DNA from 2 places in the Lapillicoccus sp. genome. Region 2 is predicted to be linked to the other one. Evidence: riboswitches for the same ligand, from Rfam matches in the RefSeq annotation. Region 2 holds a riboswitch; the other holds the start of a gene.
The links. Region 2 has a riboswitch for S-adenosylmethionine ahead of ACLL9L_RS11550 (homoserine O-acetyltransferase). Riboswitches for the same ligand answer to the same signal wherever they lie in the genome.
Positions count from the first base shown of each region.

Region 1: it holds a riboswitch for S-adenosylmethionine, as region 2 does, so the genes downstream of both, ACLL9L_RS11640 (aminotransferase class V-fold PLP-dependent enzyme) here and ACLL9L_RS11550 (homoserine O-acetyltransferase) in region 2, are expected to answer to the same signal.

Region 1 is NZ_JBKJPP010000132.1:3,061-9,656, forward strand. It holds gene ACLL9L_RS11630 (metallophosphoesterase family protein) at 1-91, opposite strand, end outside; gene ACLL9L_RS11635 (DNA translocase FtsK 4TM domain-containing protein) at 572-3,331, opposite strand; SAM riboswitch class IV at 3,502-3,618, shown strand; gene ACLL9L_RS11640 (aminotransferase class V-fold PLP-dependent enzyme) at 3,660-5,063, shown strand; gene ACLL9L_RS11645 (hypothetical protein) at 5,213-5,776, shown strand; gene ACLL9L_RS11650 (ribonuclease J) at 6,121-6,596, opposite strand, start outside.
Region 2 is NZ_JBKJPP010000130.1:32,622-39,217, reverse strand. It holds gene ACLL9L_RS11555 (universal stress protein) at 1-388, opposite strand, end outside; gene ACLL9L_RS11550 (homoserine O-acetyltransferase) at 518-1,645, opposite strand; SAM riboswitch class IV at 1,661-1,773, opposite strand; gene ACLL9L_RS11545 (DUF4192 domain-containing protein) at 1,908-2,984, opposite strand; gene ACLL9L_RS11540 (EcsC family protein) at 3,139-3,867, opposite strand; gene ACLL9L_RS11535 (DNA polymerase) at 4,126-5,829, shown strand; gene ACLL9L_RS11530 (PAC2 family protein) at 5,890-6,596, opposite strand, start outside.

The DNA of each region.
Region 1 (6,596 bases), on a different contig from region 2:
AGAGGGTTGTCGCGGTGCGCTGCGAGGGGATCGCTAGGTCCTCCGGCCGGTAACGGTAGGACATCGGACAGGATCGCCCAGGAACAGCCATGATGTGCTCCTTGCTCAGCCGTTCAATTGGCCCAACACACGGAAAGCCATGCAACGTCGGCGGTCTCGAGGACGCCCTGAGACCGTCCTCCAACACTGTAGGACGCGCCCGCGCTCGAGAGCAGTCCCCTTCACATCCAGCGCTGCAGCGATCGCGCCCGAGACGACGCCCGGTGTGGGCCAGCAGCGCTCCTTCGTCCGAGCGTCTCCGTGCGGCTGTTCTGGCTCAGAGGCGGGGTTCACAGTCCCAAGATCAACCCAGGATCGACCCCCTGTCGCCAACCCCGTCGGCCCCTGCCCCAAGGCCGTCGTTCCCCTCTGCACGAGCCACCATGCCCGCTAGTCACGTCGACGTCGGCACGTCCACCACTGACCGTCCACTATTCAGCATGTCGGGACGCTTGCGTCCCCACATGCACCCACGTCGTCGGGCGCCACGGAGACGCGTCACCTCATCTGCGCGTCTCCTCACGTGCGGGGGTCAGTCCCGGCCGGTGAGACTCCACGCGTCCTCGCTGCCCTCGTCGCCGTCGACCTCGTCGTGGCCCTCCGGCGCGAGGGAGTCCTTCGTCGTCCACCGACTCGTCGGAGCCGGGACCGGGGCCCGGGCGTCAGGAGCCTGATCGTCGAACGGGTCGTCCTCGTCCCCCGAGGGCACGGACGTGCCCACCGCGGCACCCGGGACTGCGCCGAACGCCGCCGCCGAGGTGGGGATGTCGTCTCCGCGCAGGAGGGCGAGAGTGGCGTCGAGGTCGTCGGCCTTGACGAGGACGTCCCGGGCCTTGGACCCCTCGGACGGGCCGACGACGCCGCGTGACTCGAGCAGGTCCATCAGTCGGCCGGCCTTGGCGAAGCCGACCCGCAGCTTGCGCTGGAGCATCGACGTCGAGCCGAACTGGGTCGTGACGACGAGCTCGGTCGCCTGGAGGAGGACGTCGAGGTCGTCGCCGATGTCGTCCTCCATCTTCTTCTGCGGGGCGACGACGGTGACGTCGTCGCGGTAGGTCGGCTTCAGCTGCTGGGTCACGCTTCTGACGACGGCGTTGACCTCGGACTCGGTCACCCAGGCGCCCTGGACGCGCATCGGCTTGTTGGTGCCCATCGGCAGGAAGAGCGCGTCACCCTGGCCGATGAGCTTCTCGGCGCCGGGCTGGTCGAGGACGACCCGGGAGTCGGCGAGCGAGGACGTCGCGAACGCCATCCGCGACGGGACGTTGGCCTTGATCAGGCCGGTGACGACGTCCACGGACGGGCGCTGCGTCGCGAGGACGAGGTGGATGCCGGCGGCCCGGGCGAGCTGGGTGATCCGGACGATCGACTCCTCGACGTCCCGCGGCGCCACCATCATCAGGTCGGCGAGCTCGTCGACGATGACGAGCAGGTAGGGGTAGGGCGCGATGACCCGCTCGGACCCGGGCAGCGGCTTCACCTTGCCGGCACGCACCGCCTTGTTGAAGTCGTCGACGTGCTTGTAGCCGAACGCCGCGAGGTCGTCGTAGCGGGTGTCCATCTCGCGCACCACCCAGGCCAGGGCCTCGGCGGCCTTCTTGGGGCTGGTGATGATCGGGGTGATGAGGTGCGGAATGCCCTCGTATGCCGTGAGCTCGACCCGCTTCGGGTCGACAAGGACCATCCGGACCTCGTCCGGCGTGGACCGCATGAGGACCGACGTGATCATGGCGTTGACGAAGGCCGACTTGCCCGCCCCGGTCGCTCCCGCGACGAGCAGGTGCGGCATCTTCGCGAGGTTGGCGATGACGTAGCCGCCCTCGACGTCCTTGCCCACGCCGATGACCATCGGGTGCTCGTTGTTGCGGGCGGTCTGGCTGCGCAGGACGTCGCCGAGGGACACGGTCTCGCGGTCGGTGTTGGGGATCTCGATGCCGATCGCGGACTTGCCGGGGATCGGGCTCAGGATGCGCACGTCAGCCGAGGCAACGGCATACGCGATGTTCTTGGAGAGGGCGGTGACCCGCTCGACTTTCGTGGCGGGGCCGAGCTCCACCTCGTAGCGTGTGACCGTCGGCCCACGGGTGAAGCCGGTGACCTGCGCGTCGATCTCGAACTGGTCGAAGACCTCCGTCAACTTCTCGACGACGTGGTCGTTGGCGACGCTGCGGGTCCGGTGCGGCGCCCCCGGCGCCAGGAGGGCGTGGTCGGGCAGCGTGTAGGCGATGTCGCCGGTCAGCGAGAGCTGCTCGACCCGTTGCGGCAGCGAGGTGGTGGGAGGCGCGACGAGACTCTCCTTGGGTCCTACGTCGGCCACGCCGTCGGATCCTGGGGCGAGGACGCCCGGGGCGGTCGGCCTCTTCTGCCCGGGGCGCAGCCGCTTGCCGTCGGCGCCCACCGGGGTGACGACCGCGGCCTGCTCGAAGGCCTCGTCGCCGGTGAGCCCGTCGCCGAGCCGGTCGCCGCCGTCGGGGTCTGAGGCCCGGGCCGCCGCATCCTTGGTGTCCTTTGTCGGCGTCCCGTGGTGCAGGAGGCGGTCCCGCAGCTCGCGGGCGCGGTCCGGGATGTGGCGCACCGGGGTGGCCGTGATGACGAGGATCCCGAAGAACCCCAGCATCAGCAGGATCACCAGGGCGCCGTAGCTCGAGACGGCTGCGGCCAGCGGGCTCGACGCGAGGAACCCGATGATCCCGCCGGCAGCGCGCATCGCGTCGGCCCCGCCTGGCGGGTTGGGGATGCCGTCGGCGAGGTGCGCGATGCCGCTGGCGGCGAAGGTCAGCGCCGTGGTGCCCACGCCGATGCGGTTCGTCGCAGCGGAGTCCTGCGGGGCACGCAGCAGGCGAAGGCCGAGGACGAGGAGCACCAGGGGCAGGGCGTAGGCGACGCGGCCGAGGGTGCCGGCGACGATCGCGTGGATGGCGTCGCCGACGACGCCCTGGACGTTCCACCACTCCCGTGCCGCGACGATGACCGCCAGCCCGATGAGGGTGAACCCGATCCCGTCCCGGCGGTGCTCCGGCTCGAGCTCCCGGGCCGACGTACCGACGCGGCGGACGGCTCCCCCGGCGAGGTGGGAGACGCCCATCCACGTGCTGCGGACGGCGCGCAGCGGCAGGGGCAGACCACCGGACCGCGCCTTCGAGGACTGCCTGGGAGCGGGCTTGCGCGGGGCCGGCCGCCCGTCCCGCCCGGAGGCCGGACGCGACGAGGTGCCGCGTGAGCCGTTGGGGCGCGCGGTGGCCGAGCGAGCCGAGGTGGAGCGCGCAGAGGTGGGGGACGGACGTGACGCCATGGTCCGAACCGTACGGGAAAGTCACCTGAGAAACACGCGTCACACGCGTGACAGTCGTTCGGTATGGCGTTGGGGTCTGGCCGTTGGGGTCATGGCCCCGTCTCAGCTGACGAGAGGCGCGTCTCTGGTGATGGACAGACGTGGAGACCCTTCGCTATGTTGACGGCCAAGGTCATGAGTGCCAGCGCACAGCCCCGGCTTGCTGGCCAGCAACCCTCCTCCGCGGTGGGGTGCTCCGGGTGACGACCTGGCCTCCCGCCAGGACCGGTGCGAGGCAAGCGCGGATCTGCTGCACCAGCAGGTCCTTGGACCCGCCCGGAGCGCCCCAATGTCGATTGCCAGCACGGACAGCACCGTTTCCCCCCGGCACACGAAGGCCCCGAGCCGGTTGCACGTGGTCCGCCCCTCCACGGCACCGGCCGGGACGGCAACCGTGCCGCGCACCGTCGCGGACGGCCTCCCGGTGCCGACCCTGGGCGGGACCGTCGACTACGCCAACTTCGACCACGCCGCCTCCACCCCCGCGCTCGTCAGCGTCAAGGCTGCCGTGGACGCCGCGCTGCGGACCTACTCGTCCGTCCACCGCGGCAACGGTTTCGCGAGCAAGGTCACGAGCGCGTGGTACGAAGAAGCCCGGGCCGAGGTCGGGTCCTTCGTCGGCGTGCGCGCCGCCGACACGGTGATCTTCACCCGCAACACGACCGACTCGTTCAACCTGCTCGCGCGCGCCCTCCCCCGTGACACCACGGTCTTCGTCTTCGAGACCGAGCACCACTCGACGTTGCTGCCGTGGGGGGCCTCACGGACCGTGAGCCTGCCCGTGCCCGCCTCCATCGAGCAGGCCCTGGACGACCTCACCGCGGCGCTGCAGCAGGCGTCGACCTGCAACCGTCTGGTGGTCGTGGCCGGTGCCTCCAACGTCACCGGTGAGCTGTGGCCGCTGGAGGAGATCGTCCGGATCGCCCGCCGGCACGGGGCCCGGGTCGCCATCGACGCTGCCCAGCTGGCGCCGCACCGGCCCATCGACATCGAGACCACGGGCGTCGACTACGTCGCCTTCTCGGGTCACAAGCTCTACGCACCTTTCGGGGCAGGTGTGCTCGCCGGCCGGGCCGACTGGCTGGACGCCGCCGATCCCTACCTGCGCGGTGGCGGCGCGACGGTCAGGGTCACGGCCACGCCAGCCACGCCGGCCACCTGGACCACCGGAGCCGCCCGCCACGAGGGCGGCAGTCCGAATGTCATTGGCGCCATCGCCCTGGCTGCGGCGTGCGCGGCGTTCTCCGCGAACCACTCGGCCATCGAGGCCCACGAGGAGTCGCTCCTCGCCCGGCTACGCCACGGCCTCGCGGCCGTCCCCGGCATCGACACGTGGTCGATCTTCGGAGAGACCCACGACCGGGTCGCGGTCGTGGCGTTCACGATCGAGCGGCTCGACTCCTCCCTCGTCTCGGCGATCCTGTCTGCCGAGCACGGCATCGGGGTGCGCGACGGCAAGTTCTGCGCGCACATCCTCGTCGACGAGCTCCTCGAGGACCCGTGGGGCGAGGTGCCGGCGACGGCGGTCCGGATCAGCATCGGCCTGAGCAACACCGCCGAGCACGTCGACCGGCTCCTGGGCGCCCTCGTCGAGCTGGCGGCCCATGGCCCGCAGCGGCAGTACGTCCGCACGGAGCAGGGCTGGCTCCCGGCCGGCGACACCCGCGAGCTGAGCCTGCCCCGCCCCTGGTGACGGTCGGAACGGTCACCCTGGCCCACGTCAACGTGACGGGCACCTCACACGGTTTGTTGACCGCGCCCTGACGCTCCTCGAACACTCGGCGGGGATGCTCGATCCAGCGCGCGGACCCCGTCCGGGCCCATCGACGAAGGAGAACGACCGTGTGGAAAAAGGCAACGACCGGCGCAGTTCTGGCAGCAGCCCTGCTCGGCACGGCGGGGGTCGCGATGGCCTCGGCCGAGGGCACGACACCCGCTCCGGGCAGCACGACCGCCGCGGCGGGGACCCCGACCGGCGGCGCGGCGTCCCCGAAGGACGGCACGAAGCACCGCGGAGCGGAGCGCGGCGAGAGAGGCGGCTTCGGCAAGGGCGTCCAGCACGCCCAGTGGGTCGCCAAGGACAAGGCCGGAGCATTCGTCACCCACGACGCGATCACCGGTGAGGTCACGGCGGCATCGGCCACCTCCGTCACGGTCAAGGCCGAGGACGGCGTCAGCCTCACCTTCGCAGTCACCGCCGACACCACGATCCGGCTGCGGCCCGCCGCCACCAGGCCCGCAGACAAGCCGGCTGCCAAACCTGGTGAGAGCAAGCCCGGTGACACCCCCGCAGCAAAGGGCAGGGCGGGCACGAGCACCGACCTCAAGGTCGGCCAGCACGCCACCGTCAGCGGGACCGGCACGGACGCGTTGACCGCCGCCCACGTCGGCGTCCGGACCGGCTGACCCGCCAGTCCGCCATCACGGGCCACGGAGAGTGGCCCGGACTGCCGCGTGGTCGGCGCCGTCGATGCTGTCGGTGCCGGCCACGACGACGGTGGGCGGTCATCGCTCAGCCAGCATTCGGTATGCCGGGCGCGCACTCCGGGCCTGACGTCGCCCGCCAGGACCATCGTCTCCACGCCTGGGCGTGACGCGACCGAACGGTGTACCGCAGGCTCTGGTCAAGGACGAGCACCACCACGCTGAGGACGGCTCCGGCGAGCGCGAGGCGACGGAAACGGCATACGAGGGCAGACGTGGTGACCAGCACCGTGGCCGCGCCGACGTCGCCCGCGGAGCACGGTCGGTCAGGCCTCGATGACGACCGGGATGATCATCGGACGGCGCTTGATCTTGCCCCCGACCCAGCCGCCGATGGTCCGGCGGATGATCTGCTGCAGCTGGTACTCGTCGCGGACACCGTTGCCGGTCGCCTCCGCGAGCGCCTGCTCGATGCGCGGGATGACCTGGTCGAAGACGGTCTGGTCCTCGGCGAACCCGCGGGCCGTGATCTCCGGTCCGGCGGCGATCTTGCCCGTGGCCGCGTCGATGACGACGATGCAGGTGATGAAGCCCTCGTCACGCAGGATCCGGCGGTCCTTGAGCAGCGTCTCCGTGGTCTCACCGACCGACGAGCCGTCCACGTAGATGTAGCCGCAGGAGACCTCCCCGACGATGGCGGCCCGACCGTCGACGAGGTCGATGACGCTGCCGTCCTGGGCGATGACGACGCGCTCGCGAGGCACCCCGGTCTGGATCGCTAGCTCGGCGTTCGCGACGAGGT
Region 2 (6,596 bases):
TCACCGCGAGGACGGGGCAGGGGGCGTCGAGCAGGATCCGTTGGGCGTTGGAGCCGAGGATGAGCTTGCCCACCGGGGTGCGTCGGCGCAGGCCGATGACGATGAACTCGGCCCTGACCTCCTCGGCGACCAGGATGAGGTCCTCGGCCGGGTCGTTGCCGCGGACCAGCTGGCGGACCTCGAGCACCAGGCCGGCGGCGTCCAGCTGGGCCTTGACCTGCTCGAGTTCGCCTTCGAACCGGGACGCCTCGTCGGGGTCGTAGTGGCCGCCCCCCCGGTTGGAGTTGATGACGATCAGCGCCGACCGACGCACCTGACACTCCTGCGCAGCGCGCCGCAGTGCGGCCCGACCTTCCTTCGTCGGGACGTAGCCAACCACGATCGTCACGGGCGGAGCCTCCTCGTCAGGCAGTGCGCCGGGGCTGCGAGCATCCCCCACGTCGACGCCGACGCTACCGGATGGCGCCCGCTCCCGTGGGACTCCCGGAGCAGGCGCCGTCACGCCGCGCCACGTCGGTCACCCCAGCGCGTCCCGGACGATCGCCCCCACGGCCTCGATCTCGATGAGGAACCCGTCGTGCCCGTAGCGAGAGCTGATCGTGTGCTGCGCCGAGTCGCGGATCCCCGCGGCCATCTCGGTGCTCAGCCGCACGGGGTAGAGGCGGTCGGAGTCGACCCCGACGATGGTCGTCGCGGCGGTGACCTGGGCCAGAGCCGCCGCCAACCCGCCGCGTCCCCGGCCCACGTCGTGCGAGTTCATCGCCTCCGACAGGACGACGTAGCTGTTGGCATCGAAGCGTCGAGCCAGCTTGCCGGCGTGGTGGTCGAGGTAGCTCTCCACGGCATACCGTCCCCCCGCGCCGAGGGGCTGCTCGCGTGCCTGCGCCTCCCGCCCGAACCGGTCGTCGAGCTCGAGGCCGCTGCGGTAGGTGACGTGGGCGATGCGCCGCGCGATGCCCATGCCGGCGTCCGGTCCGGCGCCGCGGTCGTAGTAGTCACCGCCGTGGAAGTTCGCGTCCTGACGAATGGCGAGCAGCTGCGGCTGGCACCAGGCGATCTCGTCGGCCGTCGCGTATGCCGTGCTGGCCAGGACGATCGCCCGGCTCACCCGCCCGGGGTGGGTGACGGCCCACTCGAGTGCGCGCATCCCGCCCATCGAGCCACCGATCACGCCGGCCCAGGTCTCGATGCCGAGGGCCTGGGCGAGACGCAGCTCGGCCTCGACCTGGTCGCGGATCGTGACGAACGGGAAGCGGCTGCCCCACGGGCGGCCGTCGCTCGTCGGGGTCGACGGACCCGTGGTGCCCTGGCATCCCCCCAGGACGTTGCTCGCGACCACGAACCAGCGGTCGGTGTCCAGCGGCCGGCCTGACCCGATGAGCCCGTCCCACCAGCCCGGCGACGCATGACCGGGAGCGGTGGGGCCGACGACGTGGCTGTCCCCGGTCAGCGCGTGCTCGATCAGCACCGCGTTGTCGGCTGCCGCGTTGAGGGTCCCCCACGTCTCGTAGGCGACGCAGACCCCGGGGAGCACGCCGCCCCGCTCCAGGTCGAGGTCACCGACGGCCAGGAAGGCCCGGTCCCCGACCGGGTCGCCCTGGCGCCACGCGCCCGTCACCACTGCGGGGTCCTCGGTCACAGTCATCGGATCGCTCCTGGGTGCTCGCGCTTGCCCGGACCGTGTGGCCGGACCCGGTCATCACCCGGGGCACCCCGCCGCAAGTGGAGGGTTGCCGTCCAGCAAGCCGGGGCTGTGCGCTGGAGCTCATGACCTGTCACCACTATAGCGATCAGTGCCCACGCCTTGGCAGGCCCCTGTCCAGCTGGTGGAACCCGGTCCGGACCCGGTGATGCCACCCCGTGCGGAGCCGGTGGGCGCAACCCTGCCGGGCGCCCCGGCGCGCACGTCAGGCGGCGCACCCGGGTCTGATGGCGAGGGTGACCATCCGCTCGAGGAGCTGGGCGAGCCGGTAGTCCGGGTCCACCTCAAGGGCCCGCTCGAGGGCGGTGCGCGTCAGGGCGCCGTCGCCGAGCCACCAGGTGAAGCTGGCCAGCACGGTCAGTGGGCCGGGCGACAGCTCGGCCGGGCCGTGACGGCACAGGTCGGCGAGCCGTTCGGTCACCCGGTCGTGCTCGCGCGCCCACTCCTGCGGTAGACGTGCGCCGTCACGTCCGCGAGGCGGAAGGTGGCTCTCGGCGAGCTCGAGCAGGGCTGGCTCGAAGACCTCCAGCGAGAGGGTGCCGGGGCAGATCCACGCGATGACGAGGTCGCGCAGGTTTCGATCCCGCAAGGAGACGACCAGGCGTGCCCACGTCTCGAGCGTCAGCTCCGCGCCGGGCCGGCCGGGTTCGTCGTCGACGTCGAGCAGGTCCCCCCACGCGCTGAGGGCCGAGCGGCACCACGACCGCTGGGGAGACCCACCACGGCGGGCGGCCGCCGCCAGGTCGGCGCTCAGCCTGGTGCACCGGTCGGTCATCGCCCCGTCGACCGGACCCGGCGCGAGGCGCGCGTCGAGATCGGCCCGGCTCAGGGCCGGCCGTCGCCCGAGGAGCACGTAGTCGGCGATGGCCGGCACGTCCTCGTCCCCCGGCAGCGGTTGGCCCTCGGCCGGACAGCAGCCGTCGGTGCAGCCGAGGGACCACCAGCGGCCGTCTCGCACCAGCAGCCGGTCGGCCACCTCGATGTCCTCGTCGAGGAGGGCGTCGTGCATCGCGGCGACGATGGGCTGGGCCCGGCCCGCCACGGTCTCGAAACCCACGAGGACGACGCGGTCCGGAGCCTCCCGCAGGACGTACGGCAGCAGCTCGTCGACAACCGCCCACTCGTCGACGTCAGGCGGCGGCAGGTCGAGGCGGGCGACGAAGGCGAGGCGGTTGCCCTCGAGACAGACGAGGACGAGGGAGTCGGACGGTCGGTAGCCCAAGTGGTAGGGCAGGACGGCGATGATGTCGGCGGGGCCGCGCAGGCGGATGGTTGGTGTCATGCGGCGATCGTGCGTTCGCCGTGCGGACCCCCGCCACTGCCCGCTCCTTCGGCTGTGGACCGTGGGACGGCGTGCAGAACCCCTGTGGACACCCATGGCCGAGGTCCATGCTCGTCAGAGCCTCAGGACGACGCGACGTCGGCATGTCGCGACGTCAGGACGTCGGGAGCGCGCGGGGCGGGAACTCCCTGCGGGCGTTGTCGGAGATCTTCTTCAGCATGTAGACGTCAAGGCCGGCGCCCACCGCGCCACCGACCACCGGGACGGCCTTGCCGAGCCTGGCAAAGGTCGACCGGCCGACCTGCGAGACGAGGCGGAAGCCGATGGCCTTGTTGACCACCATGAGGGCCGGGCCGGGCAGCCGGCCGGCCGCGAGGTTGGTGAGCCGGTGGGAGGTCGCGGCGACGCCGGCCTTCTTGAGCAGGTCGTCGGCGTCCGCGCCGACCAGCGTCAGGAGGACGGCGGTGCGGATCTGGCCCTGGCGGATGTCGTAGCCACGCAACGAGGCGACCGCCGCCGTCATCCGGGTCGCGACGAGGTAGAACTCGAGGACGTTTGCCGGCAGCGCGACGGGCATCGTGACAAAGCCTCCGAGCCCGGTCAGGAATCCGCCGGCGCCGGCGTAGGCGAGGTGCGCTCGCACGACCCGGTCGATGGCCGCCTCGGCGTCGGGGGCACCGCTGAGGGCGGAGTCCGCGACCTTCTGGGCGGACGGGAGGGGACCCGCGCCGTCGATGCCCGTGTCCAGCAGGCGCTCCACGAGACCGGTCGCCATGCCCGCGAGGCCCCGCGGCTCCTGCTGGCGCTCGGCCATCGACAGGGCGCCACCGGCAGCCTTTGCCGAGGTGCCCTTGTCGTCGTCACCGAAACCGAAGATCCCCACAGTGATTCCCTTTCGTCGCCGGCCACCGTCGGTGGCCGGGTTAGCCGGCCGGCCCCATCCTTTCGAGGTGGCCCAGACGGCGCAACTGACGCAACGTGCGCCACCCGGGGTCGGTTCCCGCTCACCGCCCGCTGCGCGCACCCACGGCCGGGTATGCCGGGTGCTCGCCCCTCGCGGCCGCGCCGGGGGACGAGGGGCGTGGGGCGTCTTGGGCGTCGGTGGCGTCGGTGGCGTCGGGTTCTCGGGTTGGATGGGACCATGCTCCCCCTGGTCATCGGCGATGCCCACGCCGTCATCGGCGCCGGTGCCGACGCCGTCATGGTGGCCCGGGGCCGCCTCGTCGAGGCGGTCCGACGCCTCGAGCAGCGCGACCACCCGAGGTGGCTCGTCACCAGCGCCGGGGCCGTGCTACGAACGGTCGCGGGGGCGGGCGTCACCGTCGCCCGCTGTTGGGACGTCGCCGAGGCCCACCGGATCCTGCACGGCGGCTGGGCCGCCGACCCGCCCCGCGTCTGGGCGAGCCTCAACGCACTCGACCCGTCGAGCCTGCCAACCCGACCCGGCGGCGACCTCTTCGACTTCTTCGACGACGGGTCGTCGGTGCCGGACGACCCGGCCTCCCCGCTCCGGGCGGACGGGCACCTGCGCGTCGACGCGTTCGAGCCGTCGTGGGCGCTGGGCGAGGCGCGGCTGCGAGGGCTGGCCGACCTGCTGCTTGAGGTCGGCCGCCGCCAGGAGGCCGCGCTGGCGCACGTCGGGCCCCGCGCGGTGCGCACGGCGCACTCGGAGTCGGCCGCCGCCCTTTTGTGCGTAGAGCTCGAGCGCGACGGCCTGCCGGTCGACCGGGCGGTGGCCGAGGAGCTCATCGCCGGCTCGGCGGGACGCCGTCCCGGCTCCGACGCGGAGGCAGCCGCGATCCGGGCCGAACGGGACCGCGCCGTCCTCGTGCACGCACCGGGGCGGGAGAGCACCGACCTGCGCAACCCCCTCCAGGTCCGCGAGTTGCTTGCCGCCGTCGGGGTCCGGGTGCCCAACACCCGCGCCTGGGTCCTCGAGCCCTTCAGGGGGACGCATCCGCTCGTCGAGGCGCTCCTGCAGTGGCGCAAGGACGAGCGGATCGCCACGACCTACGGCTACCGGTGGCTCGACGAGCACGTCGGACCGGACGACCGGCTCCGTGGTGGCTGGACGGCGTGCGACGGCGCAGCGGGCAGGATGACCGCGCAGAACGGTCTGCACAACCTGCCCGCTCCGCTGAGACCGGCCATCGCGGCCCGCCCGGGACACGTCTTCGTGCGGGCGGACCTCGGCCAGATCGAGCCCCGGGTCCTCGCCGTGGTCTCCGGGGACCGCGCGTTCGCGGAGGCCACCCGGGCCGACGACCTCTACGCGCCGGTGGCGGCCAAGCTCAGCATCGACCGGCCGGTCGCCAAGATCGCCGTCCTCGCGGCGATGTACGGCCAGCGATCAGGCTCTGCGGGCGAAGCGCTCAAGGACCTCGAGCGTGCCTATCCGGTGGCAATGCGCCTGCTCGACGACGCATATGCCGCGGGCGTCGGGCGCGGGGCCCTGCGCACCTTCGGGGGCCGCCGGATTGCTCTCGGGGCCACCCTCGCGGCGGGCGAGCCGAGCGGTCCCCCGGTCGACGGGGCCGAGGCACAGGCCGTCGACTCCGCGCGGGGACGCTTCGCGCGCAACGCCGTCATCCAGGGCTCGGCAGCCGAGCTCTTCAAGGCATGGGCCGCGACGGTCCGCCACGCGGTGGCCCCCTCGGGCGCCGAGATCGTCCTCTGCCTGCACGACGAGCTGCTGGTCCACGCCCCGGAGTCGTCCGCCGCGGAGGTCCGGCGTCTCGTCGTCTCGTCCCTAACCGCCAGTGCCCGCCGGTGGACGGGCAGCGACCGGGTGCGGTTCGTGGTGGACACGAGCGTCATCCACCGCTGGTCCGAGGCCAAGGGGTGACGCCGCCAGCAACCCGGGGCTGACGTGTCCAGCAACCCGGGGCTGACCCGGGCCCCGAGGTCAGGTCGAGGGCTGGTCATCCGGGCCGGTGGGGCCGCTCGTCCCCGTGCCGTCCTCGGTGGCGTCCCTGGAGACATCCGTGGTGACGTCCTTGAGGAAGGCCTCCAGCTCAGCGCCGATCTCGTCCGCCGACGGCAGTTCGGAGATCTCGGTGGCGAGCAGGCTGGGCCGCTCCCGGCCCTGCATGAAGGTGTCGTACTGGCGCTCGAGGGCCTCCACGACGGTGGCGACCTCGTCCGAGCCCGCGATCTCGCGGTTGATCTCGGCGCGGTTGAGCCCGGCCGCGGCCGCGAGGTCGTCCGAGCCGAGGTTGAGCCCGGTGGCCCCGGCGACAGCGGCGAGGCCGGCGAGCGCCGCGTCGGCGAACTCCGCCTGGGCGAGGTAGTGGGGGACGTGGACAGCGAACCCCAGGGCGTCGCGGCCGCTCTCACCGAGACGCAGCTCGAGCAGGGAGCTGAGGCTGCCGGGCACCTGCACGGCACCGAAGACGGCCTCGTGGTCGGTGATGAGCCGGGGGTTGGTCGCGTGCGCGGTCAAACCGATCGGGCGGGTGTGCGGGACCGCCATGGGGATGCCGTGGACGCTGACAGTCAGCTCGACACCGAGGATGCTGATCAGGCCCGTGATGGCCTCGATGACGCGTTCCCACTGGTAGTCGGGCTCGGCGCCCGAGAGCAGCAGGAAGGGGTGGCCGTCCTTGTCGAGCA